Regions from separate parts of the Variovorax sp. GW821-FHT09B05 genome, predicted to be linked through region 1. Evidence: predicted binding sites of a transcription regulator. Region 1 holds the regulator's gene; each other region holds the start of a gene.
What was found. Region 1 encodes LexA, which represses DNA repair genes until DNA is damaged. Its sites were predicted from a motif close to ACTGTATNNNNATACAGT; they were not measured.
Positions count from the first base shown of each region.

Region 2: AC07RM_RS30070 (putative DNA modification/repair radical SAM protein) is a predicted target of LexA. The motif match lies at 1,526-1,543, and genes of this name have one in related genera.
Region 3: imuA (translesion DNA synthesis-associated protein ImuA) is a predicted target of LexA. The motif match lies at 1,186-1,203, and genes of this name have one in related genera.

Region 1 covers NZ_JBWKPN010000005.1:272,718-275,984, forward strand. Annotated here, with positions in the region: gene adk (adenylate kinase) at 1-445, shown strand, start outside; gene AC07RM_RS15525 (asparaginase) at 520-1,482, opposite strand; gene lexA (transcriptional repressor LexA) at 1,555-2,229, shown strand; gene AC07RM_RS15535 (hypothetical protein) at 2,407-2,790, shown strand; gene AC07RM_RS15540 (D-2-hydroxyacid dehydrogenase family protein) at 3,046-3,267, shown strand, end outside.
Region 2 covers NZ_JBWKPN010000014.1:46,272-49,538, reverse strand. Annotated here, with positions in the region: gene AC07RM_RS30075 (UdgX family uracil-DNA binding protein) at 1-246, opposite strand, end outside; gene AC07RM_RS30070 (putative DNA modification/repair radical SAM protein) at 256-1,509, opposite strand; gene ligK (4-carboxy-4-hydroxy-2-oxoadipate aldolase/oxaloacetate decarboxylase) at 1,615-2,298, opposite strand; gene AC07RM_RS30060 (amidohydrolase family protein) at 2,291-3,267, opposite strand, start outside.
Region 3 covers NZ_JBWKPN010000007.1:157,990-161,256, reverse strand. Annotated here, with positions in the region: gene AC07RM_RS19700 (2-hydroxychromene-2-carboxylate isomerase) at 1-82, opposite strand, end outside; gene AC07RM_RS19695 (CmcJ/NvfI family oxidoreductase) at 97-984, opposite strand; gene imuA (translesion DNA synthesis-associated protein ImuA) at 1,217-2,032, shown strand; gene AC07RM_RS19685 (Y-family DNA polymerase) at 2,001-3,267, shown strand, end outside.

The sequences.
Region 1 (3,267 bases):
CATCGCCCAGCCCGACTGCGCCGAGGGCTTCCTGTTTGACGGCTTCCCGCGCACCATTCCGCAGGCCGACGCGATGAAGGCCGCGGGCGTCAAGCTCGACTACGTGCTCGAGATCGACGTGCCCTTCAGCGACATCATCGAGCGCATGAGCGGCCGCCGCTCGCACCCAGCTTCGGGACGCACCTACCACCTCAAGTTCAACCCGCCCAAGGTCGAAGGCAAGGACGACCTGACCGGCGAGGAACTGATCCAGCGCAAAGACGACGAGGAAGAGACCGTGCGCACGCGGCTCGACGTCTACAGCCAGCAGACGCGACCACTGGTCGACTACTACTCGGCCTGGGCCAAGACCGATCCGGCCGCCGCGCCGAAGTACCGCGCCATCCAGGGCGTGGGCACGGTCGAAGAGATCACGCAACGTGCACTGGCCGCACTGAGCAGCTGATCCCCGACTCGAATCCCAAGCCGCGTGCGGGCCTCGAGGCCCGCGACGCGGCTTTTTTCTTTGGCGTCCCGACTTCAGAGTAATTCGAGCGTCAGCGCGATGCGCGCCTTGACGGGCGTCAGCGCGCCCGCATCGCGCAGGCGGTCGCCCGGCTTGGGCAGGATGCGCCCTTGCGTGCAGCGGGTGGCGCGCAGCACCGCGATGCCGGCCTCCTGCGCCTCGAGCGCCGCCGCCTCGAGCGCATGGTGCAGCGTGCCGTTGCCGGTGGTCGCCAGCACGAGGCCCCGCAGAGGAGACGCCGCCGTGCCGTCGGCACGCAGCGCATGGATCAACGCGCCGCTCGCGCCCGCGTGGCTCATCACGATCTCCACGCGTGGCCATGCGACCTCGTCCTCGGGCAGGCGATCGAGGACAGCGCTCGCTTCCGACGCCGGCCAGTCGCGCACGCGCCGCACCTCGCCCTCCTCCACGTAGCCCACCGGCCCCGCGTCGCCCGCGTCGAAGGCATCGAGCCGATAGGTGTGCACCTTCTGCACGTCGAAGGCACCGAGCACCGTGCCCGCGCATACCGCGGTCACGCCCTGCGCGCCCGGTGTCGCGGCCACGGCGATCGCATCGCGCACGTTCTGCGGACCGTCGGGCGACAGCGCAGATGCCGGGCGCATGGCGCAGGTCAGCACGATGGGCTTGCGCGGTGCCAGCACCGACTGGAGGAAGAAGGCGGTTTCCTCGAGCGTGTCGGTGCCGTGGGTGATCACCACACCGGCCACGTCGGGCTGCGCCAGCCAGTGGGCGCAGCGCAGCGCCAGTGCGCGCCAGATCGCGAAGGACATGTCCTTGCTGTCGACCTGCGCCACCTGCTCCGCCGCCAGCGTCACGCCCGCGGGCGCTTCGATGCCGCCGAGCAGGTCGGCCACGCCCACCTCGCCGGCGGTGTAGCCGATGTTGTCGCCGCTGTGCGCCGCGCGGCCCGAAATGGTGCCGCCGGTGCCGAGCACCACCACGCGCCGCGGATTCGTAAGGGATGAAGTCACCATGACTTGCCAACTTTGAAAAACTGGTTAAAAATACAGGTACTGGATGTTCAGCCAGTGCCGCAAGGAACCACCATGCAGTTCGCCGTGAAGCTTACCGCCCGCCAGCAGCAGATCCTCGATCTGATCCAGAGCGCCATTGCCCGTACCGGGGCGCCGCCCACTCGCGCCGAAATCGCGAGCGAGCTGGGCTTTCGCTCCGCCAATGCCGCCGAGGAGCATCTGCAGGCGCTGGCCCGCAAGGGCGTCATCGAACTCGTGAGCGGTACCTCGCGCGGCATCCGCCTCAAGGGCGATGCACTGCGCTCGCTGGCCGAATCGCGCAACAGCCAGTTCTCGCTGTCGCTGCCCGGCATGGCCCAGCTCGCGCTGCCGCTCATCGGCCGCGTCGCGGCCGGTTCGCCGATCCTCGCGCAAGAGCATGTCGACCAGACCTACTACGTCGAGAACACGCTGTTCCAGCGCCAGCCCGACTACCTGCTCAAAGTGCGCGGCATGTCGATGCGCGACGCCGGCATCATGGACGGCGATCTGCTCGCCGTGCAGGCCACCAAGGAAGCGCGCAACGGCCAGATCGTGGTGGCGCGCCTCGGCGACGAGGTGACCGTCAAGCGCCTCAAGCGCAACAAGCAGGTGATCGAGCTCCACGCCGAGAACCCCGACTACCCGACCATCGTGGTCCAGCCCGGCGAGCCCTTCGAAATCGAAGGCCTCGCGGTCGGCCTGATCCGAAACACCATGCTGATGTAGGCCTGCCGAGCCGGCCCGGCGGTCTGCATCGCCGAGCCGCTTCGCGGATCCGCATCACGCATACCCCATCCGGTCGCCGCAGGTGGCGGGCGTATGGCGCTTTGTCGCCATCACCCTGCTGCGCCCGATGACAACGAATCCTGCCTGTGTTCAACCTCAAACCTTCTTGGAGTTCACATGGGAATCGCCCTCCTCACCTTCGTCGATCTTTGGATGCCGCTGCAGTCGCTCGCGAGCCGCTGGTTGCCCGCCCGCCCCGCACACCGTCGCGATGACGACCTGTGCGCCAGCGAGCTGCGCTATGTCTCGGTACGGCCGTCGTGCACGGCACGCGGTGACAGCGGACAGAACGCCGTCACGGCCGCAGCCGTCGCCCAGGCGCCTTCGCGTCCGCTGCGGGTGGTGCGCGTCGTCGACCGCCAGCAGGGCGGCGCGCGCAACAGCAACCGCGTGGTGATTTCGGGCCGGATGGCGGATGTGTGCGCCGAGCTTGATCGCCTCGCCGCGCTCGAGGCACTCGAAACCGCCGCCGTGTCGCCCCGCCCCGTGCACCTGCACTGAGGGCGCCGGCCCCGGCGTTTCACGCGGTCGCTCGATCGCGAGGACGCGCGAGGTCTAGGCAGAGGGTGTGAAGAAACCGCAGCAGCTGGTTTTTTCACACCCTGTCGGGAAGGCAGTCCAACGTCGCCCCTTTGCCCGCCTTTGCCCCCGCTTCTCCTGCCTTTGCCCCCGTTTTCACCCCTTTCGGGGCCCAGGGGCCGTATCCAAACGTTCAACGGCGCGCCGATTCCATGCTGCGAGGCACAATGGCATGCCATGAATATTGTGATCCTCGACGATTACCAGGATGCGGTGCGCAAGCTGCACTGTGCTTCGAAGCTCGATGCCTACGCAGCCAAGGTCTACACCAACACCGTCAAGGGCATCGGTCAACTCTCGGTGCGGCTCAAGGACGCCGATGTGATCGTCCTGATCCGCGAGCGTAGCCAGATCTCGCGCCAGCTGATCGAGAAACTCCCCAAGCTCAAGCTGATCTCG
Region 2 (3,267 bases), on a different contig from region 1:
GCGCTGGGGATCGCGGTGCAGGATCACGTCGGCGCACAGCGCGACGAAGGCCGCGGGCACGGGCTGCAGCGCCGCGGTCGACGGCGCGATCGCCTGCTCGGGCGCATCGCCGAACAGGCCTTCCCCGCCATCGGGCCGCGCCACGCCCCACTCGACCCGCTCGGGCGGCACGCCATCGGCCAGCAGTTGCCGCGCGCGGCGACGGAAACCGTCGAGGTCGACCGCGTCGTCGAGCCGCACCTGCATCGCGATGGCTCAGAACAGCGAGGCCTGCTGCGCCGGCTCGGCGCGCGCGGAAGCCGCCATCGCACCGGCCGCGGGCCGGTGCCCGTCGGCCACCACGAAGGGCAGCACCTTGCGCGCGGGCACGTGCAGCCGCCGCAGGTCGTCGGCGCGCACGCGGCGCACGCGCCGCGCCTGCAGCAGCCGCTCGACCGCCTTCACGCCCAGGCCCGGCACGCGCAGCAGCAGCTCGCGCGGCGCATGGTTGAGGTCGACCGGGAAGCGCTCCGCATGCGCGAGCGCCCAGGCCATCTTGGGATCGACGTCGAGCCGCAGCAGGCCGTCGCGCTCGGCCACGATCTCGCCGTGCTCGAAGCCGTAGAAGCGCATCAGCCAGTCGGCCTGGTAGAGCCGGTGCTCGCGCAGCAGCGGCGGCGCGGCCAGCGGCAGCGCGCGCGCCGCGTCGGGGATCGGGCTGAAGGCCGAGTAGTAGACGCGGCGCAGCCGGTAGGCGCCGTAGAGCGTGGCGCTGGTCGCGAGGATGGCGCGGTCGTCGGTGGCGTCGGCGCCCACGATCATCTGCGTGCTCTGGCCCGCGGGCGCGAACGGCGGCGGCTTGGCGGCCACGGGCGTCGCGCCCGGCAGCGCGCGGATCGGCACCACGCGGCGCGCCTCCTCGCGCGTGTCGTCGATCTGCAAACGCAGCCGCGCCATCGAGCGGCGGATCGCGCTCTCGTCCTTCTCGGGCGCCAGCGCCTGCAAGCCCTCGGTGGTCGGCATCTCGACGTTGATGCTGAGCCGGTCGGCATAGCGGCCGGCGCGCGCGATCAGCTCGTCGCTGGCATCGGGAATGGTCTTGAGATGGATGTAGCCGCGGAAGTCGTGGTCCTCGCGCAGCGAGCGCGCGACCTCGACCACCTGCTCCATCGTGTGGTCGGGCGACTTGACGATGCCGCTCGAGAGGAACAGCCCCTCGATGCAGTTGCGGCGGTAGAAGTCGAGCGTGAGCTGCACCACCTCCTCGGCGCGGAAACGCGCGCGCGGCACGTTGCTCGAGGCGCGGTTCACGCAGTAGAGGCAGTCGTACTGGCAGTGGTTGGTCAGCAGCACCTTGAGCAGCGAGATGCAGCGGCCGTCGGGCGCATAGCTGTGGCAGATGCCCATGCCCTCGGTCGAGCCGATGCCGCGCCCGCCCACCGAGTCGCGCGGCTGCGAGCCGCTCGACGCGCAGGAGGCGTCGTACTTGGCGGCATCGGCCAGGATGGCGAGCTTGTGCTGGAGGTCCATGGGGTGGGCGGAGAACACTGTACGTTTATACAGATGTTAACCGTCCCGTCGCCCCGATGGCCCTGCGGCCATGCGCGCGGGTCGGGCATTGCCCGCCGCGCCCTTTCAGTCGATGTAGCGCAGCCCCGCCGCCGCCAGCGCCGGCCGCATGTCGTACATGTCGAGCCCGAGCACGCCGCTCGCGAGCTTCTCGCGCTTGGCGCTTTCCAGCGACTCGCGCTGGCGCGCCTTCTCGAGCGTGGCCGCGGCCATCGCGCGCGGCACGCAGACCACGCCGTCGTCGTCGGCCACGATCGCGTCGCCGGGCTGCACCGACATGCCGGCGCAGACCACGGGGATGTTGACCGAGCCCAGCGTGGCCTTCACGCAGCCCTTGCTGCTGATGGCCTTGCTCCAGACCGCAAAGCCCATCTGCTGCAGGGTGCGCACGTCGCGCACGCCGCCGTCGATCACCAGCGCGCGCGCGCCGCGGGCCTGGAAGCTGGTGGCCAGCAGGTCGCCGAAGAAGCCGTCGCTGCTCGGCGCGGTGACGGCCGCCACCACGATGTCGCCGGGGCGGATCTGCTCGGCCGCGACGTGCAGCATCCAGTTGTCGCCCGGATGCAGCAGCACGGTGACGGCGCTGCCGCTGACCTGCGCGCCCGGGTAGATCGGCCGCATGTACGGCGCGAGCAGGCCGACCCGGCCCATGGCCTCGTGCACCGTGGCCGAGCCCAGGGCCGCGAGGGCGTCGACGACCTGCGCGTCGGCGCGTTCGATGTGGCGATGGACGACGCCGAGTTCATGCATGGCGGGCTCCTTGCGTGGCATGTGATTGGGGATCGAACCGCTGGCCGCGCGCGTTCAGCTGTGCATCGAGCCGCGGAAAGACGCGGCGCGCATTGCCTTCGTAGACCTGCGCGCGCTGCTCGGCGCTCAGCGCGGCGGCTTCGATGTAGCGCCGCGTGTCGTCGTAGAAGTGGCCGGTCTCGGGATCGATGCCGCGCACGGCGCCGATCATCTCGGAGGCGAACAGGATGTTCTCGGCCGGGATCACGCGCGCGAGCAGGTCGATGCCCGGCTGGTGGTAGACGCAGGTGTCGAAGAACAGGTTCTTCAGCAGGTGCTGCGCGAGCGGCGGCTTCTTCATCTCCTGCGCCAGCCCGCGAAAGCGCCCCCAGTGGTAGGGCGCGGCGCCGCCGCCGTGCGGAATCACGAAGCGCAAGGTGGGGAAGTCGGCGAACAGATCGCCCTGGATGCACTGCATCACGGCCGTGGTGTCGGCATTGAGGTAGTGCGCGCCCGTGGTGTGGAAGCAGGCGTTGCAGCTGGTGCTCACGTGGATCATGGCCGGCACGTCGAGCTCGACCATCTTCTCGTAGAGCGGATACCAGTGGCGGTCGGTCAGCGGCGGGCTGTTCCAGAAGCCGCCCGAGGGATCGGGGTTGAGGTTGACGCCGACGAAGCCGTAGTCGCGCACGCAGCGCTCGAGCTCGGCGATGCACGAGGCGACCGGCACGCCCGGCGATTGCGGCAGCATGGCCGCGCCCGCGAAGCGCTCGGGAAACATCGCGCTCACGCGGTGGCACAGCTCGTTGCAGATCGCGGCCCAGGTCGAGGACACGGCGAAGTCGCCGACGTGGTGGGCCATGAAGCTCGCGCGCGGGCTGAAGATGGTGAGGTCGATGCCGCGCTCGTCCATCAGCCGCAGCTGGTTGCCTTCGATGGATTCGCGCAGTTCGTCGTCGCCGATGCGCAGCTCGGACGCGGCCGGCGCGG
Region 3 (3,267 bases), on a different contig from region 1:
CGGCCTGCTCGATGCGCATCGCGCTGAGGTAGCTGTAGTTGCTGCCGAAGTCGAACCAGAAGTCGAGCGTGGGTGCGTTCATGGCCATGGCCTCCCTCACTCGAACACCACCAGGCAGCGCGCCTCGATGCTCTCGCGCAGCGGGGCATCGGCCGGCGCCAGCGGATGGTCGAAGGCCGCGTGCGGCGTGAAGCGCGCGACGCCGCCGAGCTGCGCGTCGTACTGCTTGAACACCAGCGCCTCGTGCCGGTCCATGCGCGAGAAGTACGACCAGCGGTGGGTGGGGGCATGGGTGGCGAGGTAGATCTCGCCGGTGCGCTTCGGATAGCGCACCTCGGCGTTCACCAGGTCGCGCGCCATCACCGTGCGCGCATCGCAGACGGCCAGCGGGGTGTCGAGCACCGGCCCGGCGATCGAGCGCCAGATGTTGACGATGCAGTAGCGTCGCACGGCGGCGGCCTCGGCCGCGCTCGCGAGCACCAGCGCGAGCCGGCGCCGGCCCGATTCCTCGGTGTAGTCGTTGTGGATGCGGCCGTTGGCGGCGGCCTTGCCGTCGGTCTTGCCGCGGCCGAAGTTCAGCGCGGCGCGCTCGGGCTCGCGCTGTCGCACCAGGTGGTCGAACACGTGGGCGCGCGCGCCGCCGGTGACCGCGAGCGCGAGCGCGGCCAGCTCGGGGTAGTAGACGGCCTGGACCTCGGCGTCGTCGAGGAAGTCGGCGACCGCCGTGGGCGCCTCGCGCAGCTCGAAGCCCTCGCGCTCGATGTGGGTCGCCCGGCCGCGGGCATCGGCGATCGGCATCGCGATCCGCTCGTACTCGCCGCTCTCCCAGGGCAGGCCGGCCGGCGGCGTGAAGGCGTAGCTGTAGGGCCGCAGCGCGGTCGGCCGCAGGTAGTTGAGGCCGGCCTCGATGTCGCCGCTGGCGGGCAGCGGCGCGGCGGCGATGGCCGAGCCGGCGGGTGGGGAATGGGAAAGGGTGGCGTGCATTCCTGGGGCTCCTGGGACATGGCCCGCTGGCGGCCGCGGCGGCCCATCCGCCGCGGCCACGAGGACCATTCTTCGTGAAGCCATTGGAGCGGCTTCGGCGCGGGGCTTCAAACGAGATCTTGGCGCCATCGCATGAGCCATTGGAATGGGAGAAGGGGCCCTGCAAAGAAATTTGCCGACCCGATTGCGAACCCCCGAAATACTGGATAAAAATACAGTTAACAGTTTCATCATGGGCCTTCCTTCCCTCGCCTCCCTCTCTCCCGTCGCCGGCCGCGGCGTCTGGCATGCCGACGAGCTCGGCAGCGCCGACGCGCAGGTCATCGGCACCGGCCATGCCGCGCTCGACGCGCAGCTGCCGGGCGGAGGCTGGCCGGTCGGCGCCATGAGCGAGCTGCTGCAGGCCGCGCCCGAGGACCATGTCTGGCGGCTGCTGCTGCCCGCGCTGGTGCAGTCGGTGGCGGCGCGCGGCGGCCCCGTGGTGCTGATCGGTCCGCCGCGCGAACCTTTCGGCGCCTCGCTCGCGGCCCATGGCCTGCGGCCCGAGGCACTGATGTGGGTGCGCAGCGAGGCCTCGGCCGCGCGGCTGTGGGCCTGCGAGCAGGCGCTGCGCTGCGCCGAGGTGGGCGCGGTGCTGGCCTGGCTGCCGCAGGCGCGCGTGGGCGAGCTGCGGCGGCTGCAGCTCGCGGCCGCGCAGCACGAGGCGCTGCTGTTCGTCTGCCGGCCCGAGTCGGTGGCGCAGTCGGCCTCGCCCGCGCGGCTGCGGCTGCGCATCGCGCGCTGCGAGGCCGACCCGGCGCAGATCGAGCTGCACATCCTCAAGCGCCGCGGCCCGCCGCTGGCCGCGCCGGTGATGCTGCCGGCGCGCGGCGAGCGCATGGCGGCGCTGCTCGCGGCCGCGCGGCTGCGGCGCAAGCTGCGCGCGCAGCAGCAGGGCGCCGTGGCGGTGGAGGCGGTGGAAGCACCGCCGGCCGCCAACGTGGTGCGCATCGACGCATGGAAGGCAGGAGGCGCCAATGCACTGGATCGCCTTGCAGTGGTCGCTTGATGCGCAGGCCGAGGCCGGTGCCGCCGCCGCCGATGCCATGCCCACGCCCGAGGCGCTGGGCTGGTGGGCGCTGCGCTACACGCCGCACGTGTGCTGGCTCGACGAGGCGCTGATGCTCGAGGTCTCGGCCTGCGAGCGCCTGTGGGGCGGGCGTTCCTCGCTGATGCGTCAGTTGCTGAACGAGAACCCCGTGCCTGCCGCCGCCGTGCTGCGCGGCGCGCAGGGCGCCACCAGTCTCGAGGCGCTGGCGCGGCTGCGGCTGTTCGTGCGCGAGGAGAAACGGCCGCCCGAGATTCCCGCCGGCCTGCCGCTCGACACCCTGAGCGCCGCGCGCGAGCACCTCGATGCGCTTGCGCGGCTCGGCTGCCGCAGCTGGGGCGAGGTGGCGGCGCTGCCGCGCGGCGGGCTCTCGCGGCGCTTCGGTGCCGAGCTGCGCGCCGTACTCGACATCGCCTGGGGCCTGCGCCCCGAAAGCCATGCCTGGCTCACGCTGCCCGACGTGTTCGAGCAGAAGCTCGAGCTGCCCGCGCTGGCCGAAACCGCGCCCGAGCTGATGTGGTCGGCCAACCGGTTGTTGTCGGCGCTGCAGATCTGGCTGCGCGCACGCCAGCGCGGCGCGCGCGCGCTCGAGCTCGAATGGACGCTCGACCTCAAGCGCTTCAACGGCGTGAACCTGCCGCCGACCCAGCAGATCGCGGTGCGCACCGCCGAGCCCACGCAGGACCTCGCGCACCTGCGCCGCCTGCTGTCCGAGAAGCTCGCTCTCGCCACGCTCGCCGCGCCCGCGAGCTGGCTCAAGCTGCGCTCGCTCGAGACCGATCCGTGGGCCGGGGCGAGCACGAGTTTTCTGCCGGAGGACAACCGCAAGGGGGACAAGCTGCACGAGATGGTCGAGCGGCTGAGCGTGCGGCTGGGGGCGATGCAGGTGCTGGTGCCGCGGGCGCGGGCGGATCATCGTGCGGGACACACGCAGGCCTGGCAGCCGGCGCTGCGCACCGTGCAGCCTGACCGCGCCGCGCCGCCCAAGGCCCGCAAGGAAGCGCAGGCCGAGGCTTCCCAGCCCGATGCCATCTATCCGCCCTGGCTGCTGCCCCAGCCCCTGCTGCTCGAGATGGACGGCGAACGCCCCTGCTATGGCGGTCCGCTGAGCAAGCTGATCGGGCCGCAGCGGATCGAGGCGGGCTGGTGGGGCGGCAAGGAGGATGGCGGTCAGCCCGCGATGCGCGACTACTACG